DNA from 4 places in the Halalkalibacterium halodurans genome. Region 1 is predicted to be linked to each of the others. Evidence: riboswitches for the same ligand, from Rfam matches in the RefSeq annotation. Region 1 holds a riboswitch; each other region holds the start of a gene.
The links. A riboswitch is a leader RNA that binds a small molecule or an ion and turns the genes downstream of it on or off. The one in region 1 is predicted to bind S-adenosylmethionine.
Positions count from the first base shown of each region.

Region 2: it holds a riboswitch for S-adenosylmethionine, as region 1 does, so the genes downstream of both, FED51_RS17715 (methionine ABC transporter ATP-binding protein) here and metK (methionine adenosyltransferase) in region 1, are expected to answer to the same signal.
Region 3: it holds a riboswitch for S-adenosylmethionine, as region 1 does, so the genes downstream of both, FED51_RS06920 (ISL3-like element IS651 family transposase) here and metK (methionine adenosyltransferase) in region 1, are expected to answer to the same signal.
Region 4: it holds a riboswitch for S-adenosylmethionine, as region 1 does, so the genes downstream of both, FED51_RS08805 (methionine biosynthesis PLP-dependent protein) here and metK (methionine adenosyltransferase) in region 1, are expected to answer to the same signal.

Region 1 is NZ_CP040441.1:3,439,204-3,447,094, forward strand. Features, by position in the region: gene FED51_RS16735 (NEAT domain-containing protein) at 1-804, opposite strand, end outside; gene isdC (heme uptake protein IsdC) at 841-1,506, opposite strand; gene metK (methionine adenosyltransferase) at 1,915-3,114, opposite strand; SAM riboswitch class I at 3,269-3,381, opposite strand; gene FED51_RS16750 (hypothetical protein) at 3,495-3,851, opposite strand; gene pckA (phosphoenolpyruvate carboxykinase (ATP)) at 4,100-5,683, shown strand; gene FED51_RS16760 (GrpB family protein) at 5,939-6,463, opposite strand; gene FED51_RS16765 (winged helix-turn-helix transcriptional regulator) at 6,798-7,121, opposite strand; gene FED51_RS16770 (DoxX family protein) at 7,269-7,736, shown strand; gene FED51_RS16775 (VOC family protein) at 7,687-7,891, shown strand, end outside.
Region 2 is NZ_CP040441.1:3,615,857-3,623,747, forward strand. Features, by position in the region: gene FED51_RS17695 (hypothetical protein) at 5-1,279, opposite strand; gene FED51_RS17700 (sensor histidine kinase) at 1,310-2,107, opposite strand; gene FED51_RS17705 (MetQ/NlpA family ABC transporter substrate-binding protein) at 2,460-3,317, opposite strand; gene FED51_RS17710 (methionine ABC transporter permease) at 3,333-3,932, opposite strand; gene FED51_RS17715 (methionine ABC transporter ATP-binding protein) at 3,982-4,998, opposite strand; SAM riboswitch class I at 5,216-5,328, opposite strand; gene FED51_RS17720 (MFS transporter) at 5,440-6,681, opposite strand; gene FED51_RS17725 (YusG family protein) at 6,824-7,060, opposite strand; gene FED51_RS17730 (IS1182 family transposase) at 7,166-7,891, opposite strand, start outside.
Region 3 is NZ_CP040441.1:1,430,289-1,438,179, forward strand. Features, by position in the region: gene hisS (histidine--tRNA ligase) at 30-1,316, shown strand; gene aspS (aspartate--tRNA ligase) at 1,313-3,100, shown strand; SAM riboswitch class I at 3,179-3,292, shown strand; gene FED51_RS06920 (ISL3-like element IS651 family transposase) at 3,478-4,695, shown strand; gene FED51_RS06925 (homoserine dehydrogenase) at 4,781-6,034, shown strand; gene FED51_RS06930 (hypothetical protein) at 5,976-6,275, opposite strand; RNA gene ssrS (6S RNA) at 6,434-6,622, shown strand; gene FED51_RS06940 (tRNA threonylcarbamoyladenosine dehydratase) at 6,847-7,608, shown strand; gene FED51_RS06945 (RsfA family transcriptional regulator) at 7,659-7,891, opposite strand, start outside.
Region 4 is NZ_CP040441.1:1,776,833-1,784,723, forward strand. Features, by position in the region: gene FED51_RS08795 (asparaginase) at 1-329, opposite strand, end outside; gene prsW (glutamic-type intramembrane protease PrsW) at 550-1,197, shown strand; gene FED51_RS21100 (hypothetical protein) at 1,258-1,419, shown strand; SAM riboswitch class I at 1,529-1,638, shown strand; gene FED51_RS08805 (methionine biosynthesis PLP-dependent protein) at 1,811-2,947, shown strand; gene metC (cystathionine beta-lyase) at 2,944-4,116, shown strand; gene FED51_RS08815 (bifunctional homocysteine S-methyltransferase/methylenetetrahydrofolate reductase) at 4,113-5,969, shown strand; gene metH (methionine synthase) at 5,987-7,891, shown strand, end outside.

The sequences.
Region 1 (7,891 bases):
ATCTTCTAGTTCAGGTGATTCTGGTTGCTTAGACTCTTCTTCACCTTCACCTGGCTCTGTAGCCTCCTCTTCTGGTTGGCTAGATTCTTCTTCACCTGGCTCCGTTACTTCCTCTTCCGGTTGGCCAGACTCTCCTTCACCTGGCTCCGTTACTTCCTCTTCCGGTTGGCCAGACTCTCCTTCACCTGGCTCCGTTACTTCCTCTTCCGGTTGGCCAGACTCTCCTTCACCTGGCTCCGTTATTTCTTCCTCCGGTTGCCCAGATTCCCCTTCACCTGGCTCCGTTACTTCTTCCTCCGGCTGACCGTTTTCCTCTTCACCTGGTTGTTCCACATTGACTGGGGTTAAGCTAGTTTCATCAAATTGAAATTGGACAGTATACCAGTTGTCATAGTTAATCATCGGGATGACAACATGTGTATACGCATCCAGCTTCGTAGCTAAATCCTCTACTGGAAAACGTACGATACGTGTGTTTGCCTCAGGATCTTCTGACACGACTTCGGCATCGACGAACGTTCCGTTTTGCCTCGTCTGAAATACTTTAATCCAATCACTCTGAGTTAACGTCACTTCAACGTATGTGTCATTTCCGTTAATAAACACTGTTGCCGGTTTCGCTGTATAGCCGTTCATAACAGACGTTTCATTTGTACCATCTTTCAATACTTTAAAATCTATCGTATACTCGCCATTGGCTAGTGAATTCGCTTCAGCAGCTCCAGCGATAGACGGCGCAAATGAGGCAAAAAGAATCATCCAAACGGACAGAATGCTCAGCAGCTTTTGCCATTTTCTCTTCACTGCGTATTTCCCCTTTCTCCCTTGGATTTCATAACTCTATTGGCTTTGCCATTTGAAACGCGTAAAGATGAGAGCGGATAAAGCTACGACCAACACTGCACCCCACAACACAATATCGGTATCCCCTGTTTGCGGATTATCTGTTTTCTTCGTATCAGTCGTATCGTTTTTGTTGCTGTCTTTAGTAGATGTTCCGTTTTCTTCCTGTTTTTCGTCATTTGTGCTTGCTACATTTACTTCTTGGATACTGCTCGTATCAAAGGAAAGACGAATCGTATAATCATGGTCATAGTCGATATCTTCCACCGTCACGTGAATCTTTGACTCTAACGGAGTTGATAGATCTGAAATTGGAAATTCAACGACCCGCTTATCCGCTGCTTCGTCCGTACTGACAACCGTTACATCACGGAAGCCACCATTGCTCGGCACTTTAAATTCTGTTACCCATGAACTATGGTTAATCGTCATTTGCATGGTCATGTTGCCACCGTTAACCGTCAAGCGCGCAGGTTTTTCCCAATAATCATTCGCCATTGAAGCCGAATCGTTATCGGCATGCAGAACCGTATATTGGATTGTGTATGTACCATCCGCCAGATTCTGCGCATGGGCACCGCTCGAAAGTAGTGTCCATGAAATAAAGCTAGTAACTAAAAAAACGGATAAAAACCATTGAAACCTTGATAAAATCCCCTTCATTGCCTTTCTCCTTTCAATCAATGAAAAAATAATTGATGAAATTGATTATTATTCTCACTCAATCGCAAAAAAATAAAACGATCGGTGTCGAACACAGGTGATAAATAAGTGAACATGATAATCATTCTCACCTGATACTTTAAAAAAAGCGCCCTTCCCCATATTTTATTGTTTAAATCCTTTGATATCATCACCCCCATGGCAACGATCACCTTTATGTGTCATGTTTTGGTACGAATTAATAGTAGCTCACAATGATAATCATTGTCAATTAGGAAGTGCGTTTTTTTCTTTCTTTTTACACAGTTTTTGATCGATTTGAAGAAAACTAGTGTTCACAATTGCTTTCCTTCCCTTCTTCATAAAAGAAAAAAGATGACTCCACTCATCATGAAGTCATCTTCTCCCCTACGCTTGTTGGCGTAAAATTTCAGCTTTATCTGTTTGCTCCCACGGCAACTCAACATCGGTTCGCCCAAAGTGACCGTATGCCGCTGTTTGTTTGTAGATTGGACGACGAAGATCTAACATTTTAATAATCCCCGCTGGGCGAAGGTCAAAGTGTTCCCGTACAAGCTCTACTAAACGTGCCTCTGACACTTGACCAGTTCCAAATGTATCAATCGAAATCGACACTGGCTTGGCAACCCCGATCGCATAAGCTAACTGGACTTCACACTTGTCAGCTAAACCAGCGGCTACAATATTTTTTGCTACATATCGAGCCGCATATGCTCCAGAACGGTCGACTTTCGTTGGGTCCTTTCCAGAAAACGCACCACCGCCGTGACGAGCATATCCACCATACGTATCAACGATAATTTTACGTCCCGTTAAACCAGCATCTCCCTGAGGGCCACCGATCACAAACCGGCCTGTTGGGTTAATAAAGTATTTCGTTTCTTCATCGATCAGCTCTTCTGGGACAACCGAACGAATGACATGCTGTTTTAGGTCGCTTTCAATTTGCTCCAGCGTCACTTCCGGATGGTGTTGTGTTGAAATCACAATGGTATCAATGCGAACAGGCTGATCGTTTTCATCGTACTCAACTGTGACTTGCGTTTTTCCGTCTGGACGTAAGTATGGAAGGATTTCATCTTTCCGTGCCTCTGATAAACGGCGAGCTAGTTTATGACTTAAAGAAATAGGTAGTGGCATGAGTTCAGGCGTTTCATTGTTCGCATAACCGAACATCAACCCTTGATCACCTGCGCCAATCGCTTCAATCTCAGCATCGGTCATTTGACCTTCACGGGCTTCAAGCGCTTGGTTAACACCTTGAGCAATATCTGGTGATTGTTCATCGATTGACGTTAACACCGCGCACGTCTCCGAATCAAAGCCATATTTTGCACGAGTGTATCCTATATTTCTAATGGTGTCACGTACGACTTTAGGAATATCGACGTATGTGCTCGTCGTAATTTCTCCAGCAACGAGAACCAAACCAGTCGTAACAGATGTTTCACATGCCACACGAGCGTTCGGATCTTCCTTTAAAATTTCGTCAAGAATGGAATCAGAAATTTGGTCACAAATTTTATCAGGATGTCCTTCTGTAACAGACTCTGATGTAAATAAGCGACGACTTCTTGTATCTGCCATTTACGAATATCCTCCCTTAAGCACACCCTTACCAACGGCAGGCTGCGCAAAACATGATACGGCACTCATTCTCCACAGCACACTTGCAAAAGTATAAAAATGAGGAAAACCCTTTTCCATTATGAGGAAAAGGGTTAATTAACATACCTTTCGCCTCTTATCTTTCAAGGCAACGCCTTGCAGGTTAGCACCTTTTCACCTTTGTTTAACAGGTGTTGGTTGCTGGGGTTTCTTCGGGCCTGTCCCTCCACCAACTCTGGATAAGAGTATCCGTTCGCGACATATCATAACGTAGATTGGGCACTGTGTCAATATGGTAATCATTGTTTATTAAAATGTTCATTCTTTTGTCTTGTTATTCATGACGAAAAAATGGTCAACTATTCTTTTCGAGTTTGCTGTGAATTTTCTTCTTCTGAATGGAGACGGTCCTCACGACTCTTATGCTCTTCCATCTCTTGCCGGATTTCTTCTCGCATTTGCAGTCGTAATAATTCATTTGCATTATCCCTCGGTTTTACTTGGCTGTACACCCCGCTAGCAGTTAACCCGATGATTAGTGCAATAATGACCTGCTCTCCCCATTCTTTCGGCAAAAACCAAAGAACCGAAGCAATTGCAACAGCAAGCAGCGAACGATAATTTTTATCCATATTCACCGCATTGCCGACGACGGTCACAAGGGCTGCCACCACCGCGGCTATTGTTGCAATGTCGAGAATAAATACATCCTGCATGCTAAAAGCCTCCTTAAGCCGATGCTTCTGTATCGTATGCATCTCTCACTTAAAGGGGAACCTTTTAGGAAAACTTAGCTAAAGCTAAGCCTTAATGGCAGAACATTACTTCCCTTAAGATGTATAGCTAATTTTATTTAAAAAGTGTCACATTTATCATTTTTTAATAATAGTATAGACTATTAATTTAAATGTGTTATACTAAATAAAAATCATGACATTCTTTTTAGGAAGAGGGGTCTGCTTGCATGAATACGATATCAACTACAACACGTCTTGAACAATTGCTGGGCGACCAGCACGTCTTAAAAAATGCACCAGCTTCTACTTTAGTGGAGAAATCATTGCTTCGTGGCGAAGGAAGGCTGACTGATACTGGTGCGTTAACAGTAGCTACAGGGGCTTATACAGGACGCTCACCAAAAGATAAATTTATCGTGGATGAGACTTCTGTCCATGAAAAAATCGAATGGGGACAAGTCAACCAAGCCATTGAAAAGGAAACGTTTCTACATTTATACGAAAAAGTTCTTACGTACTTAGCTGATAAAGATGAATTGTTTGAATTTCGCGGTTTTGCAGGGGCTGACAAGACGTATCGTCTTCCCCTTCAAGTCGTAAACGAATTTGCATGGCACAATTTATTCGCTCAACAGCTGTTCATTCAGCCAACAACTGAAGAGTTAACGCAACATACACCTGAGTTTACAATCGTCTCAGCGCCAGGTTTTAAAGCTGATCCGTCGGTAGATGGCACACGATCGGAAGCATTTGTGATCATCTCGTTTGAAGAGCGTATCGTCCTCATTGGTGGAACGGAATACGCAGGAGAAATGAAAAAGTCGATTTTTTCTGTTATGAACTACCTCCTTCCAAAGCAAGATGTCTTATCGATGCATTGTTCAGCCAATGTTGGGGTAGAAGGTGATGTCGCTCTATTTTTCGGGTTGTCGGGTACAGGAAAAACAACCCTATCAGCTGATCCAAACCGCAAACTCATCGGTGATGATGAGCATGGCTGGTCGGAGCGTGGCGTTTTTAACATTGAAGGCGGCTGCTACGCCAAATGTGTTAACCTATCCTACGAAAAAGAACCGCAAATTTGGAATGCGATCCGCTTTGGCTCCGTTCTTGAAAATGTCATCGTTGACGAAAAAACAGGGCTACCGGATTACAACGATACATCGTTAACCGAAAATACACGGGCAGCTTATTCTCTTGAAGCGATTCCAAACAGTGTGATCCCAAGCGTCGCAGGTCATCCGAACACGATTATTTTTTTGACGGCTGATGCCTTTGGCGTGCTGCCTCCAATAAGCAAACTTACTCCTGAACAAGCGATGTACCATTTCTTATCAGGATACACGAGCAAGCTTGCTGGAACGGAACGAGGGGTCACGTCACCTGAAGCGACATTCTCCACTTGCTTTGGGGCACCGTTTTTACCATTACCAGCAGCTCGATATGCGGAGATGCTAGGGGAGAAAATAGCCCAATACGAAGTTCAAGTGTTCCTCGTCAATACCGGTTGGTCAGGAGGACCTTACGGTGTCGGTCAACGCATGAAGCTCAGCTACACACGGGCGATGGTTCAAGCAGCTCTTCAAGGGGAATTAAATACGGTTGAAACGATCACCGATTCGGTATTTGGCCTGCATATCCCAACGCGTTGTCCTGGGGTACCAGACTTTGTCCTCCAGCCTCGAAACACATGGGACGACAAAGAAAAGTATGACAAAAAAGCACAGGAGCTCGCAAAGCAATTTATCGAAAATTTTAAACGGTTCACGAACGTAAGTGAAGCGATTCAAAAAGCAGGACCAAGTATTTAGCCATTACAGAATGACCTCGGCAAACATTAGTTGCCGAGGTCATTCAAGCGAAACGACAGGTCCTTCTATTCCAGAACCATGTTGACAGCTAAAACCTTGTCCTTAAAAGGGATTGGCTCTAATGGTTTCTTTTAATGCTCTATATTTCTTTCATTCATCCTATTAAAAATAACTAGGCTTTGTTTATAAAAAATGAATAAAAACTTGCATATTTTCAGACTTGATTATTTTCATCTGTCTGTTGAAGAAGAAACTTTATAATTTACTTAGTATACCATCAACAAACTTCTTCTTTTCATCGGTGTATAAACGTTCATCATTAGGATATTTTAATGCCAACCTCTTTTTTAATGTTTCGTATTCTCTTGCTTTTTCTGGATTCTCATTAAGATAATCTCTAAAAGAGGTATGCTCTTTCCACCAAGTACCGTTATGTTCAACTATGTGCATTATATGTGTCTTCGTTAGGTTTTCTAAGTTAGAGAATTTAGCAAAAACTACTTTTCCTTCAAGACGTACTCTCCGCAAATGGTAATATCCACTTTCTTTTAATCTCTCTTTATCGAATTTCTCAACTTCATTTAAAGATTCCACTCCAACGAGTATGTCGATGATAGGTTTTGCATTAATACCTTCAATAGCTGTACTTCCGAAATGCTGAATGTCCTTGATGTTTTCTCCAATGATGGATTCTAACATTTCTTTCTCTTCAACAAATAGTTCTTTCCATTTTGGCGAATAAGCTACCAACTTTACTTTTCCTTTATTTACTCCTAACATTAAAGCCCCTCCCTAATAACGGAATATGATGTTTGTTGAATGATAAGTGGAAACAAAGGAAATCAAGGTTAGCGTGGCAGATAGGGTGCATGTTAGTAACGGAAATCTAGAAGGCTTTTTTATCCTTGTTTTTCTAATTTATTATGATGTTGAAATAACGTTACATTTTAAATCGATTGTATATGATAAACCGTGAAATTTCAAAGTATGGCAATTATTAATTTTTATTTTTTTTAAAAGGTAATACCACCTGTCGGTCATTTGACAGGTGGTTTTTATATAAAAGCAAAGCGTATAGCGGTAATGTTCATCTATAAGACAGTCAAAGGAGTGTTTATGAGGGCTCCTCTACATCTAGCCATTCTTGAGACCATGCTTCGACTTTTTTTAAGACCGGTTCCAGCGCTAAACCTTTTTCCGTTAAGGAATATTCAATCCGAACAGGCGTCTCCGGATATACGTCACGTTTAACAATCCCGTGCTGCTCCAAATCCTTCAATCTTTCGGAAAGCACTCGACCGCTTATCGGAAGAGACGACTCAATTGACCTGAAGCGCTGTGGCCCTGATAGTAATTGATAAATGATCAAGCCCGTCCACCGTTGACTTAGAATCGTAATCGCTTTTTCAAATCGCGGACACAAGTTCGACTGATTCATTTTAACTCACCTCTACTGTTATCTTATCCCATACTAAAGCTGATTACAAATTTAACGAAATGTACTTGACGTCATTTAATTATGATTATATACTTACTTACATAAAGTAATTAATTAACTTTAATTTCATAGGAGGAATACAATCATATGCTAACAAAAGAAGAAATCGGCGTACTACTTTTACGTTTATTTTTAGGAGTCACATTTTTCATTCACGGTCTCGTGAAATTTCAAGACGGGATCGGTCAGACGGTAGGATTTTTTGATAGCATCGGAATTCCTGGCTTTCTTGCCTATGTGGTAGCAATTGTAGAGCTTGTCGGGGGATTAGCCGTTCTATTAGGTGTTGGGACAAAATATGTTTCCATTTTATTCGCTATCATTATGGTTGGCGCGATTGCGACGGTCAAATGGCCTGCAGGATTCTTAGGTGGATATGAACTAGATGTTGCCTTGCTCGCCATTTCTGTTTATTTTGCACTCGCAAAAACGGCTCCTTTAGCATTGGATAACATTCTTTTTACATCCAAAAAATTAGCAAAAAAAAAGACTGGAGGCACTTATGATGGAGTTCCACCGTCAGCCAAACACCTTTGTCGATCTAGTGAACATTAAGGTAAGTGATTTATCACGTGCGTTAACGTTTTATCAAGAAATCATTGGCTTTCAAGTGTTAGAGCGCTCGGAGCGATCGGCTACCCTTACAGCAAACGGTCGTACGCCTCTTTTAGTTATAGAGCAACCAGATCCGGTGATTGCAAAACAACCAC
Region 2 (7,891 bases), 180 kb from region 1:
CCCCCTATTTTCTTATAAAGCGGATGCTACATTCTAGCGGGCGAATTTGTGAATCAACTTTCGCGTTATTTTGCTGAAAGTACATAAGATCATCGACAATCTTAAGTGTTGTCACATCTTGCTCTGAAAGCTCTAGGTTGCTCGATATGCGATACTCTAACGTACTATCTGTCATGTTAATCTGCAGCCTAACAAACAACTCGGACATACCTGTTCGGTACAATGCAACGAACACCTCGTCCAATATCCGACTTAAATAACGAATTTGCCACAAAGACGTTGGGCGAACGTGCTCAAGAGTCGCTGACACTTTAAACTCGACACCTAATAACCGTGATAGCTTTTTCTTATTGATGAGAAAGGCATACATCACTTCATCTTCAGATTTGAACAAATGATAGCTCTCATCTTTCACACTAAAACTAGGTAGTTTTTTTATCGCGACTTTCTTTTCTACATACTCACGAATTAGTGGCGCCGACTCTTTTTCACAAAGCTTTAAAATCGCATTGGAATGGATGCTGTATTCATTTTGAATCGTTTCGACAATACTTGATAGTTGCTGCTCTTGATCTAGATAAAATTTCTTTGCCTCCATCATCCGCTTTGCTTGAAAGGTGGAGTGAAGAACGTAGTACGTAGATAATACAAGGAAAAGCAATACGATAATGAAGAGAACAAATAAATGTTTGTTTAACACTGCACTTGTCGTCATCACATAAGATGCGAAGCAAATGAACAGAAACATCATAAACGCACTTACAAATATAACGCGTTTTTCCTTCGTCGAAAGCAAATCTCCTTCAATATGTCCGCGAAATTCGTTTAGCTGATAGCTCCCTCGGTAAATGCCGTAAGAGGCTGTTGTTACAAGGAGGAACGTACCGCTTTGAATCAGCAACGTTACATCGGTATAAGACAGCAAGACGTCCCAATAACTGTAAGAGGACATGGCGGTAATCGCTTCGACAATGATTAATTGGGTAAAGATATAAAACCCATATCCACTGCTCGTCACGACTAACGACTCTAATGAATTAAATCGAAATAACCATCTGACAAGGATATACAAAACGGTCATTTGAATGAAAATCACAATCGGCAAGTGCAAATGGGGGACCATTCGTAACACAAAAATCGATAAAAGACTTAATAACGTACCAATCGCTACAATTGATAAACGATAGCGGCGGAACGTATAACCAAATAATAGAACGGGAAACGATAAGAGGGCGCTCCATTCCAAAATGGATATTAGGAAGGTTAAAATGTGATACATACGTGATTCTCCCCTATCATTCTGAAAGATTTAAATCATCATGTTTTTCCCTTTTGGAATGGTTAATGTGACAACCACACCTCTTTTTGGATGGTTCTTGATCTCAAGCGTTCCCTCCATGGCTTCTATAATGGTTTTGCATATGGGCAATCCTAAGCCTGTTCCCTCATCCTTCGTCGTAAAAAAAGGATAAAAAATGTTCTCTAATTGATCCTCAGCAATTCCTGGTCCATCGTCATGAATGACAAGAATCACTGCGTCCTGATCATTGGAAAGCTTGATGGAAATGGTTCCTTCTTCCTCTATTGCTTCAACAGCGTTTTTAATAAGATTAATAAGTACTTGCTCAAAGCGGGTTACATTACCTGAAATATATAAGCCTTCTGCCAAATCTGTGCGAAACCGGATCTCTTTCTTGTCTTGCTTCATTTTCTGAATGAGAATAACCTTTTCAATGCTACGCTTAACATCAATCAATGACAAGTTTTCCTCGTCAAGATGGGCTTTGGCGAACGTTAATAACTCTTGAATGAGCGCCTCCATACGAATAGCTTCATCTTTAATGATAGACGTATATTGGGCAATCGTGGGATCAGAGCGAATCGTTTCATTTTGCTCAAGGTATTGAGTAAAACCGATAATCGAGGTTAGAGGATTTCTTATTTCATGAGCAAAAAATGCCGCCATTTTTCCGATAGCTGCATGATAATTCTCATTTCCATCCTTATAATCATTTCCGATCTCACTCAGACGCTCTTGATATGATTTCTTTTTTTCTTTTGGCTTTGTCTTTCTTTGCAGCCAGCTTTTAAAAAATGGACGGTTCATGATGATAACACTCCCACTAATCGCACGAAAAAATTCTGCCCTTTCGATATTGTTACAATTTCGACGCTTTATTGTAAGTTCCTTCAAATATTTTCATTCTTTTCTGACATAATTTTTCCCAGTTTTCGAATATTCCTGAATCGAACTGAGCGCCTCCCATAACGTAAGAAAAACCCCTGCTTGAGAAGTAACAGAGATAAATAAATCACGGTGTACTACAAAAAAAGGTGATGACTTATTACTGCCTTTCGGAAAGTTGCCTCGCTTTTGAGGCCATGCACCAGACAGCTACGCCTCCCTTTCTTCATTTACAAAGAAAAGACCAGCGATTATCATCACTGGTCCTTATCGATTACCCCATCGGAATGACCGCGCCATTGTACTGCTCTTCGATAAACTGACGAACTTCTTCAGATTGAAGAACTTCAACAAGTACTTGGAACTCAGGGCGATCTTGATCCTCTGCACGAACAACAATTAAGTTTGGCTGTAAGACATCTTCTGACTCAAAAGCAATTCCATATTGCTCGATGTCGACGCCACCCTCTAATGCATAGTTCGTATTGATCGCCACAGCATCTCCTTCACCATTTTCAAAAGATGGCGCAAGGAAACGTGCCTCTACTTGCTGTGAGCCAAATACGAGATTTTTCGGGTTGGAAGAGATATCATCAATTGTCGCAAGCTCCCCTTCTTCTACGTCAAGCTCAATCAGTCCAGCTCGTTCAAAGATCGGAAGGATTCTTCCATGGTCGCTAATCGAGTCACTGAAAATAATCTCTGCTCCTTCTGGAAGCTCTTCAAGGCTGCTATACTCTTTTGAATAAATTCCAATCGGTTCGGCATGAACTTCACCTAGGCTTACGAAATCATAGTCATATTCTTCAATTTGCTGAGCCAAATACCCTGGCGTTTGGAAATAGTTCACATCAATATCTCCATCTCTTAACGCTGTATTAGGTAAAATGTAATCAGTAAATGTTTCAATTTCGAGCGTAATCCCCCGTTCTTCAAGTAGAGGTGCCGCAAATTCAAGCACTTCAGTATGCGGAACAGCAGAAGCCCCGATTTTAATCGTTACAGGCTCATCCACTGATGCTTCTCCTTCTGCTTCTTCAGTCCCTTGCGTGTCCTCTTCACTAGTTCCACCGCAAGCAACAAGTGATAACGAAAGCGTCGCCGCGCCAATAATGCTTAAAAACTTTTTCATTTGAAAAAATCCCCCTTATCGTTTGTCTGTTATATTTGTGAAAAAATCGCCGATCCATTGGATGATAAAAACGAGAAAAAGGATCGTGATTGTTGCCACCAATGTAATCTCAGGGTTGTTTCGTTGAAACCCTTCAAGAAAGGCAAAGTGTCCTAATCCACCGGCACCAATGACACCGGCCATCGCTGTATAGCTCACAAGAGCGATCGCCGTTACGGTTATTCCTGAAATAAGCGCTGGGAATGATTCAGGAATAAGGACACGGCAAATAATTCGAAAATGGCCGGCCCCCATCGCCTGTGCCGCTTCAATCACCCCTTTATCGATCTCACGCAAGGCAATTTCGACCATCCGGGCGTAAAAGGGAGCAGCACCGATAATTAACGCAGGTAACGCCGCATTGGCTCCTAACATGGAACCGAACAGCGCTCGGGTAAATGGAATTAAAAGAACAATTAAAATAATGAACGGGATGGAGCGAAAAATGTTAACTATCGCACTGAACACCGTATGAATGGCAACATTTTGCCACATGTTTCCTTTGCTCGTTAAAAACAGAATTAAACCGAGAATGATTCCGATGACAAAGGTCGCCACAACAGATACGGACGTCATGTAAATCGTTTCCTTCGTCGCTTCCCATAAAGCGTCCCACTTAAAATTCTCAAGCACCGGCAATCACCTCCAATTCTAGTTGCTGCTCATGCATATAGGTAATCGCCTTTTCAATTTCGTCCTTCGGTCCATCGAGGTGGATAAACAACGTTCCATACGAACCTTCTTGTGTTTTTGAAATTTTCCCTTGCAAAATGTTGACGTCGACTGCAAAGGTGCGAATGAGATTTGTAATGAGGGGCTTTTCAGCCGACTCCCCGACAAAGGTTAGTTGGACGATGCGTCCTGATTTCACCTCATTGAGCAAATGCTGAACCGTCTCTTCCGGCTCTGTTACTTGTTTTACAAACTCTTTTGTTATATGCTCCTTCGGTTTACGGAAAACATCGAGGACTGGACCTTCCTCAACCACTTTTCCCGCTTCCATGACGGCGACCCGATGGCAAATCTTTCGAATGACATGCATTTCATGTGTAATTAACACAATCGTAAGACCGAGCTTTTCGTTAATGTCCACCAGGAGATCGAGGATCGAATCCGTCGTTTTTGGATCAAGGGCAGAAGTTGCTTCGTCACACAACAGCACCTTCGGGTTATTGGCAAGCGCTCGCGCAATTCCGACACGTTGCTTTTGTCCGCCACTTAATTGTGACGGATACGCCTCTTCTCGACCTTCCAAACCGACAAGATTGATCAGCTCATCGACTCGCTTTTCTCGCTCCTTTTTCGGAACCCCTGCAATCTCAAGTGGAAATGCAATGTTTTTTCTGACCGTTCGTGACCATAGCAGGTTAAAATGCTGAAAAATCATCCCGATTTTTTGCCGTTCGATCCGAAGGTCCCGATCGGAAAGCTTCGAAAGATCCTTCCCCGCCACAATGACGCTTCCTTCTGTTGGACGCTCTAACATGTTGAGCATTCGAATCAAGGTACTCTTACCGGCACCACTATAGCCAATGACACCGAAGATTTCCCCTTCATTTATTTTTAAATTTACGCCATCGACAGCGGTAACCGATCCCGTTTTCGCTTTAAAGACTTTTCTTATGCCGTCTAGCGATATCATGTTAAGCCCTCTTTTCTAAAAATATATCAGTTCGTCTACGCGTTACCAATTTAACGAAAGTCAGTACGAGAGCAAAAACTCTCACTCTCGCAAATTTCGTCTCAAGGAGCACGCAAATCATTATCGTAAGAAAGTACAATTCCGTGAATCAAACTGCATAATAGAACAAAAAAACCTTTCCGCCATGAGCAGAAAGGAATGTTTTACGTCTTCCCTTCTCTCATCTCTCAAAGCATCGCTTTGCAGGAATTAGCACCTTTTCCAAGCGATTTGCTGCTTGGCGGTTGCTGGGCTTCATCGGGCCAGTCCCTCCACCTCTCATGATAAGAGTTTTCTTACTATTCGTAAGAGATTTTCTTACACTATTCGCATGTTCATTGTCAGAATAATATCACGGTAAAAAGTCCTTGTCAACAATAGTAAAATAGTTTAAATTTTCGTTTAATTCACTCTTTGAAACACAAGAAAGAAGTAGGCAGATCCGATCAAATATAAGATAGCCGTCATTGAAAAGGCGATCGCATACCCTGTATAGGGCCCATAAACGACAACGATTCCAGCAGAAACAGGACCCATGACAGCCCACCCGAGCTGGAACACCATTTGTCCAACTGAATTCGCCAATCCTTTCATCGCCGGATGCACGCTTCTCATCATCAGCGCCATTTGAATCGGATTACCAGCATTCATTAATGCTTGCCTGAAAAGAAAGGCTAGGACGGCCAGCCAAGGGTTCATCGTAAAAGCGGCCACGAGCAAAAAGGGTAAAGAGGCGAGCTGCAAGTAAACAACAGCTCGTACTTCGCCATACTTATGGGCAACCATCGGCCCGACCATGAGAGCAATAGCAGTCATCGCCTGACCCATGGAGAGGACAATGCCAACTAGGGACGTGCTCATGTCGAATCGATCGGTAAAATATAAATTTAAATAGGGGATAACGAGGCCTGAACCAAAGCCAATTAACACATTGGCAATCGCAAATAAGCCGATCAGTTTAAGGCTTGAGCGGTGTTGTTTCATTTGTTGAATAAGCGAAGTGTCCTCATGATGAGCATTTGCTTGTTTAGAGCGCTCTTCTATTTGCAGCACTGGCCATAAAGCGGCAAAAAAACATGCGGTACCAATCAGCAATGTCAGACGAACACTACTAAGCATCGAAACTCCCCATAATACATTCCAGGCATCTGTCAGTATCCCACCTAGTAAATTACCAATGACGTTAGCGATCATAATTAAAGCAAAGTTGAAGCTAAACAAATGGACTCGCTCTTTCTCCGATGAGTTTTCCGCTAAAAGGGGAATGGCTGACACTTGAATAAACGCGAGAAAAAAACCTGTCATAAAAGCGGTCATCAGCAAGAGGGATTCACCGGCAAAAATTGAACGCAGCAGTAAGCTAATCGCAGTCAACAAGGCACCAATAAAGATCATCTTTTTTCGCCCTTTTTGATCGCTAATGAAACCAGCAGGTAGTAGCGCAATCGCGGTGGCCATTGCTTGCATTGCAATCACGCGTCCATTGACTTGTTCATCGTATCCTAATTCCCGAATATAATAATTGTAAATGACCATGAAGATCCCTAAACCGATGTTAGACAAAAGGGAGGAGACAAAAAAGTGGCGTACATTGCGATTAAACCCTTTACATTGTTGGTGCCACTCACGAATAAAACGACTCATCTCACTTCTCCTCATCAAAAGAATTTCGTACCCCTAAATAGTTTAGTAGAAATTTCATGAAATAGGAAGCGAATAGGGCTATGAATTTTTTGCCCCACTAAAGAAACCCAAACGAGCTTGTTCTCGCTTGGGTTACAGCTTTTTAGCACCAGCCCTGGTCACATCCCTCAACATAAGACTTCACTTGATTTGGTGCTGGGTTTTCATATTGAAACACTTTATCATCGCGAAAATCAAAGCCTTCTGCCATTTCATATTGCAATCCAGCATTCGTCTCAATAATACGACCAATTTTCGCACGATCGATATATAGGTTGAGATGACCGTTCTCCAACTTCCCATGAACCTTGCTTGTCACATCGACTTTCATCTGATCCATCCGGGCCCTCTCCTCCTTTTGTCTAAGAGGTATTCATAGTGTAGACAGAAGGCCGAAAGCCAATGCTATGCAAATAATGGCCAAAAGGGGCTGTCTCAAAAGCCCTTAAAAAGAAAAGCCTGAAGTGACATTTATAAGTCGCTTCAGGCTTTTTGTCTCCGATGATCGGTTTATCTCTTCCTGAAACAGGCGGATGGTCTTCGCCTGTTTCAGGAAGTTGTGGGCGATTGCGATCAGCCCAAACTCAATGTTCACCTTGTCAAGGCCACGAAGGTGAAAACGACGGAACGACCGATTGCCCTTGATATGACCGAACACGCTTTCGACCTCTGTTTTCCGTTTTCGATAGGTCTTTGCGCCTTCTTCCGTATCAAGGGCTCGTTTCATTTTTGATTTTCCTTCTTCATATACCGGATTATAGTGAATCTGGCGATTGCCTTTCGCTTTTGTACAATCCGTCTTGAATGGACACCCGGTACAGTCTTCACATTCATATATTTTGAAGTCTCGTTCGTATCCGTAGGCATCCGTTCGTTTGCGGTAGTATCGAAAAGTCACTCTCCGGTTATTTGGGCATATATAGGTATCATCATGTTCCAAATACGTCCAGTTCTGTACCTTCCATGGGTCGTTCCGATAGACCCGGCTTTCTTCTTTTCTCATCGTATGATAAGGGATGAGGGCATCCCATTCGTTTTCAGCGATATATAAATAGTTGGGCTCACTTCCATAACCAGCGTCTGCGATTAGCTTCTTTGGAAAGGGGAGTTGGCGTTCTTCAAGCATACGAAGGTGTGGAATCAAACAACGAGTATCTGTTGGGCGTTGATG
Region 3 (7,891 bases), 2.0 Mb from region 1:
GTTTTTCTAATAAAATGGAGGGAATAACAATGGCGATACAGATTCCGAGAGGAACACAAGACATACTGCCAGGAGATGTGGAAACATGGCAATGGATTGAGCAAAAAGCATACGACCTATGTCGGCGCTACAATTATCAAGAAATTCGCGTCCCGATGTTTGAACATACGGAGTTATTTTTACGCGGTGTCGGTGATACGACCGATATTGTGCAAAAAGAGATGTACACGTTTGAAGATCGCGGTGGGAGAAGCTTGACCCTACGCCCAGAAGGTACGGCTTCTGTCACACGCGCCTATGTTTCGAATAAACTATACGGACAAGCGAATCAACCGACGAAGTTGTTTTATATCGGGCCAATGTTCCGTTATGAGCGGCCGCAATCAGGACGGATGCGGCAGTTTGTTCAGTTTGGTGTAGAAGCACTAGGAAGCGCTGATCCTGCTATTGATGCAGAAGTGTTGGCCCTTGTGATGAGATTTTACGAAGAGCTTGGACTAAAAAATCTAAAGCTCGTGATCAATAGCCTAGGAGATACGGATAGCCGACTTGCCCACAGAGAAGCACTCGTCAACCACTTTAAGCCAAGAATTCATGAATTTTGCAACGATTGTCAGGATCGCCTAGAAAAAAATCCACTTCGCATCTTAGACTGTAAAAAGGATCGGGATCATGAGCTGATGGGAACGGCCCCGTCGATTCATGACTATCTATCCACAGAATCAAAGGCCTATTTCGAAAAGGTGCAATCGTATTTAACCGCATTAAATATTCCGTTTGTCGTTGATGCGACCCTTGTTCGTGGCCTTGATTATTACAATCATACAGCCTTTGAAGTGATGGTGGATGGGGAAGCCTTTGGTGCGATTACGACCCTTTGTGGTGGTGGTCGTTACAACGGATTAGTCGAGGAGATCGGTGGACCGGAAACACCAGGAATTGGGTTCGCCCTTTCGATCGAACGGGCGATTATGGCGTTGGAGGCTCAACAGGCTAAACCTGCCCACAACCAAGCGATTGATTGCTATGTTGTCACGCTAGGGGAAGCGGCCAAAGATAAAGGGGTCGAACTCGTCTATCAACTAAGAAATGCTGGCATTTCCGCAGAGAAAGATTATTTAGACCGGAAAATGAAAGGGCAACTAAAGGCGGCAGATCGCCTTCACGCGAAATGGACCGTTATTTTAGGCGAGGATGAGCTGGCGGTAGGTAAAGTCAATGTGAAAAATATGGAAACAGGAGAGCAGACAGATGTCGCGCTAACTGATTTAGTCTCACATATGAAACAACAAGTCGAAGGAGGAAACGAATCATGATCGGACGTACGCATCATTGCGGACAACTATCAGAGGAGCAAGTGAACGAGCGAGTTCAATTAAAAGGATGGGTGCAACGAAGAAGAGATTTAGGGCAGGTCATTTTTGTTGATTTACGGGACCGCTCGGGTGTCGTTCAGCTCGTGTTCAACAGCGATATTTCACAGGAGGCACTTGAGACAGCAGAGAAGGTGCGCAATGAGTACGTCCTTGATGTGGAAGGAGTTGTCTTAAAAAGGGACCCAAGTACAGTCAATGACAAAATTGCGACAGGAACCATCGAGGTTCATGTAGAGCGCCTGACAATTTTAAATAAAGCGAAATCACTCCCGTTTCAAATTGAAGCGAACACGGACGCGTCAGAAGACATTCGCTTAAAGTATCGTTACTTGGATCTTCGTCGTCCAGACATGCAGGAGACGATGAAGCTCCGTCATCAAACAACAAAGCTTATTCGCGATTTTCTTGATGGACAGGAGTTTTTTGAAATTGAAACACCCATGTTGACGAAAAGTACACCGGAAGGCGCTCGCGACTATTTAGTGCCGAGTCGGGTCCATCACGGGGAATTTTACGCATTGCCCCAATCACCGCAAATTTTTAAGCAACTTCTTATGGTTTCAGGGTTTGAGCGTTATTATCAAATTGTTCGCTGCTTCCGTGATGAGGATTTACGGGCTGATCGCCAGCCAGAGTTTACTCAAATCGATATTGAGACGTCCTTTATGGATAAAGAAGATTTGCTTACGATGACGGAAAACATGATGGCAAAAATCATGAAAGAAGTAAAAGGGCTCGACGTCGCTTTGCCGTTCCCACGAATGACGTATGACGATGCGATGAACCGATATGGCTCAGATAAGCCAGACACTCGTTTTGAAATGGAACTCATTGAACTGTCTGACATTGTGAAAGATAGTGACTTTAAAGTATTCTCAAGTGCTATCAAGAGTGGCGGAATTGTTAAAGGCCTAAACTTGAAAGGCGGAGCAGGAAGCCTGTCCCGTAAAGAGATCGACGGGCTTGCCGAGTTTGTCAAACCATACGGCGCGAAAGGGTTAGCTTGGTTGAAGGTAGAAGAAGATGAGCTGAAAGGCCCGATTGCGAAGTTCTTTGCAGGAGAGACTGGTGCTGAGTTACAGCAAGCGATGGGGGCAGAGGATGGAGACTTGCTGTTCTTTGCTGCTGACAAAAAGGAAGTCGTCTTCGATAGCCTTGGTGCTCTTCGCTTAAAGCTAGGTAAAGATTTCAACTTGATCGACGAGTCGAAATTTAACTTCCTATGGGTTGTGGACTTTCCACTTGTTGAATACGATGAAGAGGCGAAGCGATTCGTCGCCCTCCACCATCCGTTTACAAGTCCGAAGCAAGAAGATTTAACGAAGCTTGAAACAGATCCAGCGAGCGTTCGCGCCGATGCCTATGACCTTGTGTTAAACGGTTATGAGCTTGGAGGTGGAAGCCAAAGGATTTATCAGCGCCCGGTTCAGGAGAAAATGTTTGCGGCTCTAGGCTTCACAGAAGAGGGTGCCCAAAAAGAATTTGGCTTTTTGCTTGAAGCGTTTGAATATGGGACCCCGCCACATGGAGGAATTGCTCTTGGGCTTGACCGACTCGTCATGCTTTTAGCTGGTCGCTCGAACCTTCGTGATACTATTGCGTTTCCGAAAACAGCAAGCGCAAGTTGTTTGTTAACAGAAGCGCCAGGAGAAGTTAGTCTAGAACAACTGCTCGATTTAAATTTATCAATTATTGGTCATAAGCCAGATAAAGTAAACGTGTGATCAAAATCTTTTCATTGACAGGCGGATATTTCCTGCTTATAATGGCAATCAAGATCAAGTGAAAAGTGATAATAAAAAGACTTATCGAGAGAGGCAGAGGGACTGACCCGATGATGCCCGGCAACCCGTTTGTTAGCCAAGCAAACGAAGGTGCTAATTTCAGCAGAATGATTTCATTCTGGAAGATAAGCGAAGGCGAAAACCTTTCCTTATCGGAAAGGTTTTTTTGTTAGAGAGCCAAGTTTTTATAAAAATGGGCTCTACAATAAATGTTGGGGTTTTTGCACAAAAGAGGGCAAAAAAAATGCACGCAGGCTCCTTTATCCATTATCCTTGAATTGCCGAGAAACAAAGAAAGGATAGGAGCTGCGTGTACGATGAATTTTACCATGGATTTGCCCGGATTAAAAGGTGTGAAGGTCACAAAGATGGAGGAACGAGAGGACTTTATCGCGCTCCATGTAGAAATGCCGCGAACGCCTCATCGTTGCCCATCCTGCGGGGAGAGAACCGAGAGAATCCATGATTACCGCATCCAAAAAGTTCAACATCTCAAGCTCTTTGAACGGTGGGTGTATCTATTCTATCGAAAGCGCCGGTACGCGTGCAGATGCGGGAAGCGGTTTGCGGAGAAAGCCTGTTTTGTAGAGCGATATCAGCGTCAGACAGTAGAATGGAATCAAGCGTTTCGCTTACGGCTCATTCAAGGGAAGAACTTTACGGACACAGCGAATCAATTCCAAACGTCCGTGACAACTGCCATGCGCCGGTTTGATCAATTGGCGGCCCCCCTCGTGAAGAAGGTGGATCACCTTCCTCCTCGGATTGCGATTGATGATTACAAAGGGGATACGAATGCGGGGAAATATCAAGTGATCATTGCGGATGCAGATACACGGAAGCCACTGGATATCTTACCGGATCGTAAAGCCGATACGCTTAAACGATATCTTCAAGAGAAGGGTCATCATGTGAAAACAGTCGTGATGGATCTCAGTTATACCTTCAAGTCGGCTGTTCAAAAGGCCTTAGGCCACCCGCTCATCATTGGGGATCCGTTCCATTTCTGTCGTTACATCTACTGGGCTCTGGAAGGGGTTCGCCGCCGAGTGCAAAAAGCGTTCCATCCGTATCATCGAAAACGATGTAAACGGATCAAACATCTGTTTCAGAAAGAGAGAGAAGGACTGGATGATAAGCAAAAGAAGAAGGTGGAGCGGTACTTAGAGCTATCCCCTGATTTAAGGGAAGCGTATGAGCTAAAAGAACATTTTCGTCAGTGGTATCAAGAAGCGAAGATGCAAGGAAGGGAAGGACGAATGAGCGAGGTGAAACAAGGTCTCTACGCCTTTTACCGAAGAGTGGAGGCGAGCCCGTTAAAGGAGTTCCACCGAGCCATTCAGACGCTGAAGAACTGGCAGACCGAGATCTTGAATAGCCTCGCGTTTGGCTTAAACAATGGTTTTATTGAAGGACTGAATAATCAAACGAAGGTGATTAAGAGAAATGCCTTTGGTTTTCGGCGTTATGATCGCTTGCGAAACCGTATTCTCTTGCATCATCAATTCAAACATCAGACATTCGGGGTAGGATAAGAGGGGCTCGCCCTCCTATGCCACCCCAACATTTGACTAAGAACCTAAAAATGAGGAGAGGGCATACGAAAGGGGAAATAATCAGATGATTAAAGTTGGTGTGATCGGATTTGGCACCGTTGGGCAAGGTGTTGTCGAGAGTCTAGTTCAATTGGAGCGAGGATTAAGGAAAGAAGTTACTCTCGAAATGTTGCTTGTGACCAATCGGAGAAAGCATGAACATAGTGAACAGTACGCCCTTGTAACAGACGATTGGAAGACATTTGCTGCTCGTCATTATGATGTGGTATTTGAGGCGGCTGGTGGAATTGAGCCAGTGTATGATTATGTCCGCTTCTTTTTGAAAAAAGGCGTACCCGTCGTGACCGCAAACAAAAAACTCGTTGCTGAAAGAGGAGAGGAACTGGAACGGCTAGCTGCCGAAAACGACACGTACCTTTGTTACGAGGCAGCGGTAGCCGGAGGAATCCCGATTTTAAATGCCATTAAAGGTACGCTAGCGACGACTTCCTTTACATCAGTAGCGGGGATTTTAAATGGAACGACAAACTATATTTTAACAGGGATGATTGAGCAAAACCGACCGTTTCAAGACATGCTGGAGGAAGCCCAGGCCAAAGGGTATGCAGAGGCTGATCCAACGGACGACATTGAAGGATATGATGCATGGTATAAAATCCGAATATTAGCACGACTTTGTTTTGGGATTTGGTCAAACCGTGACGACATTTCGCGAAGCGGACTACATGACGTGCTCGACTGGCACGTCGAATTAGGTCAATCACTAGGGCTCACGTTAAAGCTTGACGGTAGAGCCTCTGTAAAAAATAACACCATTATTGGGTCTGTTGCACCTGCCTTTTTTACAAACGATCATCCATTTAGTACAGTCTATGGCGTTACGAACGCTGTTGTCTTGGAAGGGAAAGCGATCGAGCGACTGCTGTTCACTGGACCTGGTGCAGGGAAGGAGGCGACGGCCAACAGCATGGTCGAAGATTACTTGTTCCATGAACGATACAAAGGAGAACGTCAACCGATGCTCATAAAAGAAAAAGAGCAAAACAGGATCGCGAACGTCCTTGTCATGGTTGCTGCTCATGAAAAAAAGGAAGCAGAAAAGGTGGTAGAGCACTTACCGTGTCAACGGATCAATACATTTGCGGCGGACGAAGGCGAAGCGTGGTGGCTGAAGGTATATGAGGATGTTATCCCATTCATTTCGAAGCAGCTAGGATTAAGTCTCTATCGTGTTTATGGGGCGTTTGAAAAACAGCTAGCTACGACAAATATGCATCACCCTTCGTCAATCGGTGAAACGCTTGAACAAAAGGCTTAGGGTCATCTTTAATAATAAACGTGCGTACACCGCTGGTCGTATGAAGATAAAGATAGCCCATATCCTCTTCAGACTTACGGTAAGAAATATCTAAAATCTGCTTGAGCGGAAAGGTTTCTGATGATGTTACTAATTGATCAGGAAACAGGTGCATTTCAAACGTTTCCTCGATCGTTCGTTTTTCGATCCATCCTATTTCTTGCCTGATGAGAACATAGCGTTGACTTGCAAGACAGTCCATGTAAACCCTCCATAATCAGTAATGGATTTGCTATTTATCGTATCACAGTTACAAGGTGAGCGACAAAAGAAAACAATGACTGAAAATTGCGAAAAAAGATGGTGCACTCTTGCATAAGATGAGGTCTTTATGCTAGAATAAGGTCAGAAATTGAACAAAGAGTCCTGAGGTGTACGTGCATAACTGTACGTTTTGAGCCAACACTTTTGAATAAGGGAGCTTGTTGTCTCCTCATGGATTACATGCCCTTTCTCATAGATGAGGGACGTAAGAAGTGATGAGCAGAGCACCCACCTGCCGAGGGCAGGTTCAAAACCAAAGTTTTCGACGGCACATTTGGGACTCTTTCACACACTGTATTTTGAGCCTAAGGGGGACACACCCTTAGGTTTTTTTACGCTTAAGAGAGTAAAGCGATCGCTTCCGCCATAAGTAAGACCAACCTCAATGAACCCCTTTTTAACTCATATTCGTTTCCCCAGAATCCAGCGTTGAGGTCTTTGTTTTTTCGATCTGTTATGATATAGTCATTTCCGTAAAAGGATTGACGCATGTGGAAGGAGAAGAAGGAATGTTGCACCAATTTTCAAGAAATGAACTTGCCATCGGACACGATGGATTAGAGCGCTTAAAGCAATCGACGGTTGCGGTTTTAGGAGTTGGCGGAGTGGGCTCGTTTTCCGTAGAGGCATTAGCCCGTTCCGGTGTCGGCCGCATCGTCATCGTTGATAAAGATGATGTGGATATTACAAATGTGAATCGTCAAATTCACGCATTGCTATCGACGGTCGGAAGGCCAAAAGTAGACTTGATGAAAGAACGAATTTCCGACATAAATCCAGAGTGTGAAGTCATTGCCTTAAAAATGTTTTACACAGAAGAGACATATGAGCAGTTTTTCAGCTACGAGCCAGACTACGTCATTGACGCCAGTGACACGATTACGTACAAGATTCATCTTATGAAAGAATGTCTCAAGCGGAACATTCCGATCATCTCGAGTATGGGTGTTGCTAATAAGATGGATCCGACTCGTCTGCGAATTGCGGATATCTCGAAAACGAGCTATGATCCGATTGCAAAGGTGATTCGCACCCGCTTACGCAAAGAGGGGATTCATAAAGGGATCGAAGTCGTTTATTCCGATGAGCAGCCAATTCGAATCAGAGAAGACATTCGCAAAGAAATTGTCCCAGAGGCTGCCGAAAGTGGAAAGATACGAAAGGCGAAAATGCCACCATCCTCTAATGCGTTCGTTCCGTCGGTTTCTGGATTATTCATGGCCGGTCACGTCATCAGCAAACTTCTCGATGGCATTGAAATCCAGCGTTAATACAACACAAAGCCCACTCAGTCACTCATGACCGAATGGGTTTTGTTTCGTTATTTTGCGATTTTTTCTAAATTACCGTTTTTATCCATCTTAAATGCTTGCGTCGAGGCTGGTTCGTCGTCTTGTAAAATCGCCATCCGCCGCGCACGATTCATAATTTGGATCATTGATTGATAATCTTCTTCGATGATACTATGCTCTTGTTTGATTTTTTGTAGTTCTTTTTCAAGCTCTTTGTTTCGTTCTTGAAGCTGTTCATTTTGTTTCATCAGCTCTTCTTGCT
Region 4 (7,891 bases), 1.7 Mb from region 1:
GTGACAACGACAGGGACTTCCCAATCGAGTAACAAATCTAGAAGGTAGGCTGTTTCTTCTAACGTATCCGTCCCATGTGTAATCACGACCCCATCAAACGATTCATTACCTACTCGGCTCTTTAGTCGCTCAGCCAACTGAAACATGAGCTCAGGTGTCATATGGGGGGAAGGAATATTGAGAAAATCATCGACTTCGATCGAGGCAATCGATGTTAACGATTCGACGGTGGCAAACAGGGGATTTGTCTCTTTAGGCTGTACGCCCCCTTTTTCATCTTCATGCATCGCAATCGTTCCACCTGTGTGTATAACTAAAACTTTTTTCATGGCTCGTTCTCCTTTTGGCGAATGGTTATACTGTTTGAGTGAAAACCAGACAAGTGAATCTGACAAAGTGTACCCCTTCACTCCAAGTTGTTCACAAGCATCATCATAACATAGCTGTTCAACTGTAAAAAAGTCTCTTTCTTATTGCAAATCCATTTCGTGAACCTTACAAAACGTTTACAATGGGGGTAGTGAGTTTGGACGGAGAGGTTGAGACATTGTGTTCAGTTTATTGACAGCCGCCATTGCTCCAGCCATGGCGCTTCTATGCTTTTTTTATTTGAAAAATGAATACGGCTCGCAAACCTTGGGCTTTGTCGTGCGAACCTTTTTAATTGGCGCGCTCCTGATGTTTCCAGTCATGGTGCTCCAACATGCGTTTCTTGCGGAAGGTTTCTTTGCGAATCCTTTGTTAAAAGCCTTTATTCTTTATGGATTTTTCGAGGAATTTTTCAAATGGTTTATGCTTTATTTTTTCGCCTACAAACATGTGGAATTTAACCGTCGGTACGATGGGATTATATTTGGTGTTTCCCTTTCGTTAGGATTTGCCTCTATGGAGAATGGATTATACTTAATTGCTAACGGTGTGGAAACCGCGATCGGTCGGGCGTTACTTCCAGTGTCAAGCCACGCAATTTATGGCGTGATTATGGGATACTATTTAGGACGAGCAAAAATGGAAGAAAAGCATCGAAAGAAATGGCTCTTTCTCTCGCTCTTTCTCCCGGTTTTGCTGCACAGCTTGTATGATGCAATTTTGTTATTGTGGAGCAAGCATTTTCTTTTTGTCATGGTGCCCTTTATGTTGGTATTATGGTGGGTAGCGATACAAAAAGTAAAACTGGCTAATCAACTGGACCGCTAATGAAAGGTAGAGAAGTAGATACGTCTACCTTTGAAGAAAATGAATGGAGGTGTAGAGAGCATGGCAAAGGAACGGTACCGTGTCGTCATTCGCTGCCCTGAATGCGGTGAACGCTACATTCTTCGTGGCCACCGAAACGAAAAAGGAGAGTATGAAACGGGGTTTAAACAATGCATTTGTGGCAACGAAGATCACCTTTATATTGATGGTGCCCCAGAATAATCCATTCGCACCGTGAAAAAATAAACGAATTGAAAGAATGTTGTTGCATTTTCGCTAGAATTGTTGTAATTTTTATAAAAAGGTCTTGAAAACAAAATAGTGTCTCGTATTCTTATCCAGAGAGGTGGAGGGAACGGCCCGAAGAAACCTCAGCAACCAGCCACGATCCTGTGGTCAGGTGCTAATTCCTGCAAGCATTATTTGCTTGAGAGATAAGAGGAAGCGAGTGAGATCCAACACCTACTTCTTCTTAATCTTACATGACGAGAAGGTAGGTGTTTTTTTACACAATCAGAAAAGATCGAACTTTTCAGATAGTTTAAGGAAAATGAAGGCTTTCGCAACTTGGCGACGAGCTGATTTTTCCAATAGATGGATAGGAGGAGCAACCATGAATCGTAAAGAATTAGAAACAGCTTTAGTACAAATCGGAAATCGAATGGATGATCGAACAGGTGCGATCAACACGCCTGTTTACTTTTCGACCGCCTATCGTCACTCCGGAATTGGCGAATCCACTGGCTATGACTATGCACGGACAGGGAATCCCACGAGAGAAGTGCTTGAAAAGGCGATTGCTACGTTAGAAAACGGAGATCAAGGGTTTGCCTGTAGTTCCGGTATGGCAGCTATCCAAACGGTTTTTTCTCTTTTTCAATCAGGGGATGAAATTATTGCTTCCCAAGATTTGTATGGAGGGACGTACCGCTTGTTTGAAGGTGGCTGGAAAAAGTGGGGGCTTTCTTTCTCCTATGCTGATCCGCGAAATCTTGCAGCGTTAGAACAGCAAATAACAGAAAAAACGAAGGCGCTGTTTATTGAAACCCCTACGAATCCACTCATGCAAGAAGCAAATATTCGTGAGCTTGCCGCCCTTGCTAATAAACATGGGTTGCTGCTGATCGTCGATAATACGTTCTATACGCCACTTTTACAACAACCATTAAACGAAGGGGCCCATATCGTCATCCATAGTGCGTCAAAATACTTAGGCGGACACAATGATGTCATCGCTGGATTGATTGTTGCCAAAGGACAAGAGCTATGTGAGCAGATCGCCTATTACCATAACGGAATTGGCGGAACGCTCTCAGCCTTTGATTCATGGTTGCTCATTCGTGGGATGAAAACTCTTGCTCTACGAATGGAGCAGCATCAAAACAATGCGAGGGCTATAGCGTCTTACTTAGAAAAGCATGAAGGAGTAACGGATGTTCTTTATCCTGGACGGGGTGGGATGCTTTCCTTCCGCATCCAATCGGAGAGCTGGGTTAACCCGTTTTTACAATCGTTGAAGCTCATTTCATTTGCAGAGAGCCTAGGGGGAGTCGAGAGCTTAATGACCTATCCGGCGACGCAAACCCATGCCGATATTCCAGAGGATGTGCGGATCGCTAACGGTGTATGTAATCGCTTGTTGCGATTCTCAGTTGGGATCGAACATGTGGGTGATTTGATTGCCGACCTCGATCAAGCGTTCAACCGTGTCATCGAGCAGTCAGCGGTGAAAGGAAGTGAAGCACAGTGAGCGAACAGTACAGCTTGCAAACAAAACTACTTCATAATGAGCATAAGGTTGACCAGGCAACTGGTGCGGTAAGCGTACCAATCCAACACGCTTCTACGTTTCATCAGTTTGACTTTGATACGTTTGGAACGTATGACTATAGCCGTTCGGGTAATCCGACACGGGATGCTCTCGAAGCGGCGATTGCTGAGCTTGAGGGAGGCAATCATGGATTTGCGTTTGCTTCTGGGATGGCTGCCATCTCCACAGCGTTTATGCTCCTATCAAAGGGCGATCACGTTGTCTTAACGAAAGATGTGTACGGTGGGACCTTTCGCCTCGTAACGGAAGTTTTAACCCGGCTTGGAATTGACCATACATTTGTTGATATGACAAACTTGGCGGAAGTGGCGGCGGCCATCAGACCAAATACCCGTGTCCTTTATATGGAGACGCCATCCAATCCGACGTTGAACATTACCGACATTCACGGGGTCGTTTCACTGGCAAAAGAACACGAATGTCTCACCTTTCTTGACAACACCTTTTTAACACCTGCTTTGCAGCGACCGCTAGAACTTGGAGTCGATGTCGTCCTCCATAGTGCGACGAAATTTATTGGAGGTCACAGTGATGTTGTCGCAGGGCTGGCGGTGACAAAGGATGAAGAACTGGGAAAAAAGCTCGCCTTTTTACAAAACTCGTTCGGCGCTATTTTAGGCGTTCAAGACGTATGGCTCGTTCTCCGAGGTTTGAAAACACTTCATGTGCGGATGGAGCACGGAGAGAAAGGGGCTCAGCAGATCGCCGAATGGCTTCTAGGCGTCCCGGAAGTGAAGCGAGTCTACTACCCTGGTTTAAAAGATCACCTAGGACACGAATTGCAAAAAAGGCAGGCGGAAGGGTTTGGCGCTGTGCTATCGTTTGAGCTAGAAAATGAAGAGGCGGTTCGAAGGTTCGTGGAACATGTAAAGCTCCCTGTTTTTGCTGTCAGTTTAGGAGCGGTAGAATCGATCTTGTCTTACCCCGCCAAAATGTCCCATGCCGCGATGCCGAAAGAGGAGCGGGAGGCAAGAGGCATTCGTGATGGATTGCTTAGACTTTCAGTCGGGTTAGAAAAACCGGAAGAACTAATGGCTGACTTTAAAGCGGCATTTGCTCACGTTCGAGGAAAGGTGGAACATCTATGACGAACTTGGTCGAAGCGCTGAAAACGAACATATTAGTCGGAGATGGCGCCATGGGAACGCTTCTTTACGAGCAAGGGATTGACCGATGCTTTGAAGAGCTCAATGTGACCGATCCAGAGAAAATCGTGGCAGCCCATGTAGCGTATGTGGAAGCTGGAGCTGATGTGATCCAGACGAACACGTATGCGGCAAATCGGATGAAACTAGCAAAATATCAGCTTGACGACCAAGTATTGGAAATCAACCGCGCCGCCGTTCGATTAGCGAGAAAGGCTGCAAAACAAGAGACGTTTGTCCTCGGTACCATCGGCGGCATTCGCAGCATTCAATTTGAAGAAGTAGAAATCCAAGAAGTCCAGGACGTGTTTTTGGAGCAGATGAAGGCGCTCGTAAGCGAAGGGGTGGACGGTCTTTTATTGGAAACCTTTTATGATCTAGAAGAAGCGAAATTGGCCGTCAGTCTTGCCCGTTCTTTAACGGATTTGCCCGTCATCGCTCATTTATCGATCGCAGAAATTGGCGTACTTCAAGGGGGGAAACTGTTAGAAGAGGCGTTTGCAGAGCTAGAAGGGCTCGGAGCAGATCTTGTCGGCATTAACTGTCGTATGGGACCCTACCAAATGCTTCGCTCCCTCGAAACGGTTCAACTTTTGGACAGAGCCTACTATTCTGCTTATCCAAATGCTAGCTTACCAGATTATCGCGACGGTCGGCTGTATTACCATTCAAATCCAGAATATTTTTATGAAATGGGAAAACGCTTTGTGCAGCAAGGAGTTCGCCTTCTAGGAGGATGTTGTGGTACCACTCCTGAACATGTACGTGCGTTTGCTAAAGTTGTGAAAGGATTAAAGCCTGTTGTAAGCAAGCCTGTGAGATTGGAAATCAAAGAAACGTTGAGCTCTACTGGGCAAAAGACGGCTCGAGAGCCACTTGCGGAAAAAGTGAAGAAGCAGCCTTCGATCATCGTGGAGCTAGATCCACCGAAAAACTTGGCGATCGATCGGTTTGTTGAAGGGGCAGCGGCTTTGAAAAATGCTGGAGTGGATGCGGTGACGATGGCGGATAATTCCTTGGCTTCTCCTCGTGTCGATAACTTAGCGCTTGGAGCGATTATTCAGCAGCAAGTGGGCGCTCGGCCACTCGTCCATGTGACGTGCCGTGACCGGAACCTGATCGGGTTGCAGTCGCACTTAATGGGGCTCCATGCCTTAGGGATGACTGATTTATTAGCGATTACGGGGGACCCAACAAAGGTCGGTGATTTTCCTGGTGCCACGTCGGTCTATGACGTGACCTCATTTCAGCTAATCTCTTTAATCAAGCAATTGAATGAAGGAATCTCCTTTTCAGGAAAAGAACTAGGTCAAAAAGCGAATTTCTCTGTGGGGGCTGCCTTTAATCCAAATGTCCGTCACCTTGAGCGAGCGGTCCAACGAATGGAAAAGAAAATCGAGGCTGGCGCTGACTATTTCATGACCCAGCCAATCTACAATGAAAAGCAGATCGAGGACATTTACGAAGCGACTAAGCACATTGAAAAGCCGATTTATATCGGAATCATGCCATTAATTAACGGTCGAAATGCAGAATTTCTTCATAATGAGGTACCGGGTATTAAATTGACAGATCAGATTCGAGAACGGATGGCACGTGCCGGTGAAGACCGACAAAAAGGGGAACGGGAAGGACTCGCCATTGCCAAATCTTTATTGGATGTAGCGACTCATTATTTTAACGGCATCTATTTGATTACCCCGTTTTTACGCTACGGAATGACTGTTGATCTGACTCACTATGTGAAGGAGACTCATCATCAAATCAGACAGCCAGAACGCTCGGTTCAGAAGTAGAAAGGACGATCAGAAGAATGACTAAATCGTTGTTTGAACAACAGTTAGAGCGAAAAATCGTCATCCTTGATGGGGCGATGGGGACCATGTTACAAGCCGCGAATCTAACCGCTGATGACTTTGGCGGAGAAGAGTATGAAGGGTGTAATGAATATTTAAATGAGACGGCCCCCCATGTCGTTGAGGACATTCATCGCGCATACTTAGAGGCAGGAGCAGACGTCATTGCGACGAACACGTTCGGGGCAACAGATATCGTTCTTGACGATTATGATCTCGGATACAAAGCAGAGGAGTTAAACATATGCGCGGTGAAAATCGCTAAACGTGTAGCTGAAGAGTTTTCCACTCCAGATTGGCCTCGATTCGTTGCAGGGGCGATGGGGCCGACGACGAAATCTCTTTCCGTCACAGGGGGCGCGACATTCGAACAACTTATCGAGTCTTATCGCCAGCAAGCTACAGGTCTAATTAAAGGCGGGGCGGATATTTTATTACTCGAAACGAGCCAGGATATGCGAAACGTGAAGGCGGCTTATTTAGGACTGAGTCAAGCGCAAAAAGAGCTAGAGGTAAAACTGCCGCTCATCATTTCTGGAACGATTGAACCGATGGGAACAACGCTCGCCGGCCAAAACATCGAGGCGTTCTATTTGTCATTAGAGCATATGAATCCCGTCGTTGTCGGTCTTAACTGCGCTACAGGACCGGAATTTATGCGCGATCACCTCCGTTCTCTTTCAGACCTTGCGACCTGCTCTGTAAGCTGTTATCCGAATGCTGGGTTACCTGACGAAGAGGGGAACTATCACGAATCCCCAGAATCATTAGCAGCCAAGCTCGCAGGTTTTGCGGAAAAGGGATGGTTGAATATGGTTGGTGGCTGTTGCGGGACGACTCCAGACCACATTCGTGCTCTTTTGGACGTTATGAAGCAATTTGAGCCGAGACAACCAAAAGGGGATCACCCCCACTCGGTCTCAGGAATTGAGCCACTGTTATACGATGACAGCATGCGTCCACTATTTGTCGGTGAACGGACAAACGTCATCGGGTCTCGTAAATTTAAACGGTTGATCGAAGAAGAAAAATATGAAGAAGCCTCAGAAATTGCAAGATCCCAAGTGAAGAAAGGGGCCCACGTTATCGATGTTTGTCTTGCTGATCCGGATCGCGATGAAATGGAGGACATGGAGGAATTTTTAAAATTCGTGATCAACAAAGTGAAGGTACCGCTCATGATTGACTCCACCGACGAAAAGGTAATTGAACAAGCGCTTACGTATTCACAAGGGAAAGCGATCATTAATTCGATCAACTTAGAGGACGGCGAAGAACGTTTTGAAAAAGTGGTCCCGCTCGTCCATAAGTATGGAGCCGCGGTTGTCGTTGGTACGATCGACGAAGAAGGAATGGCGATTACGGCAGAAAAAAAATTAGCGGTTGCGAAACGGTCATACGACCTGCTCGTAAACAAATACAACATTCGTCCGAGCGATATTATTTTTGATCCGCTCGTGTTCCCAGTAGGAACAGGCGATGAGCAATACATTGGCTCGGCGAATGAGACGGTGGAAGGAATTAGGAGGATCAAAGAAGAGCTCCCTGAATGTTTAACGATTCTTGGAGTTAGTAACGTGTCGTTCGGTCTTCCGCCTGTCGGAAGAGAGGTGCTGAACGCGGCGTACTTATACCATTGTACACAAGCTGGCCTTGATTACGCTATCGTGAACACAGAAAAGCTTGAGCGTTATGCCTCGATTTCTGATGAAGAAAAAGAATTGTCAAGGAAGCTCTTATTTGAAACGACAGATGAAACGCTCGCTGAGTTCACCGCCTTTTATCGAGGGAAAAAAGCAGAGAAAAAAGTGGAGACTTCTAATTTAACTTTGGAAGAGCGGTTGGCAAACTACATTGTTGAA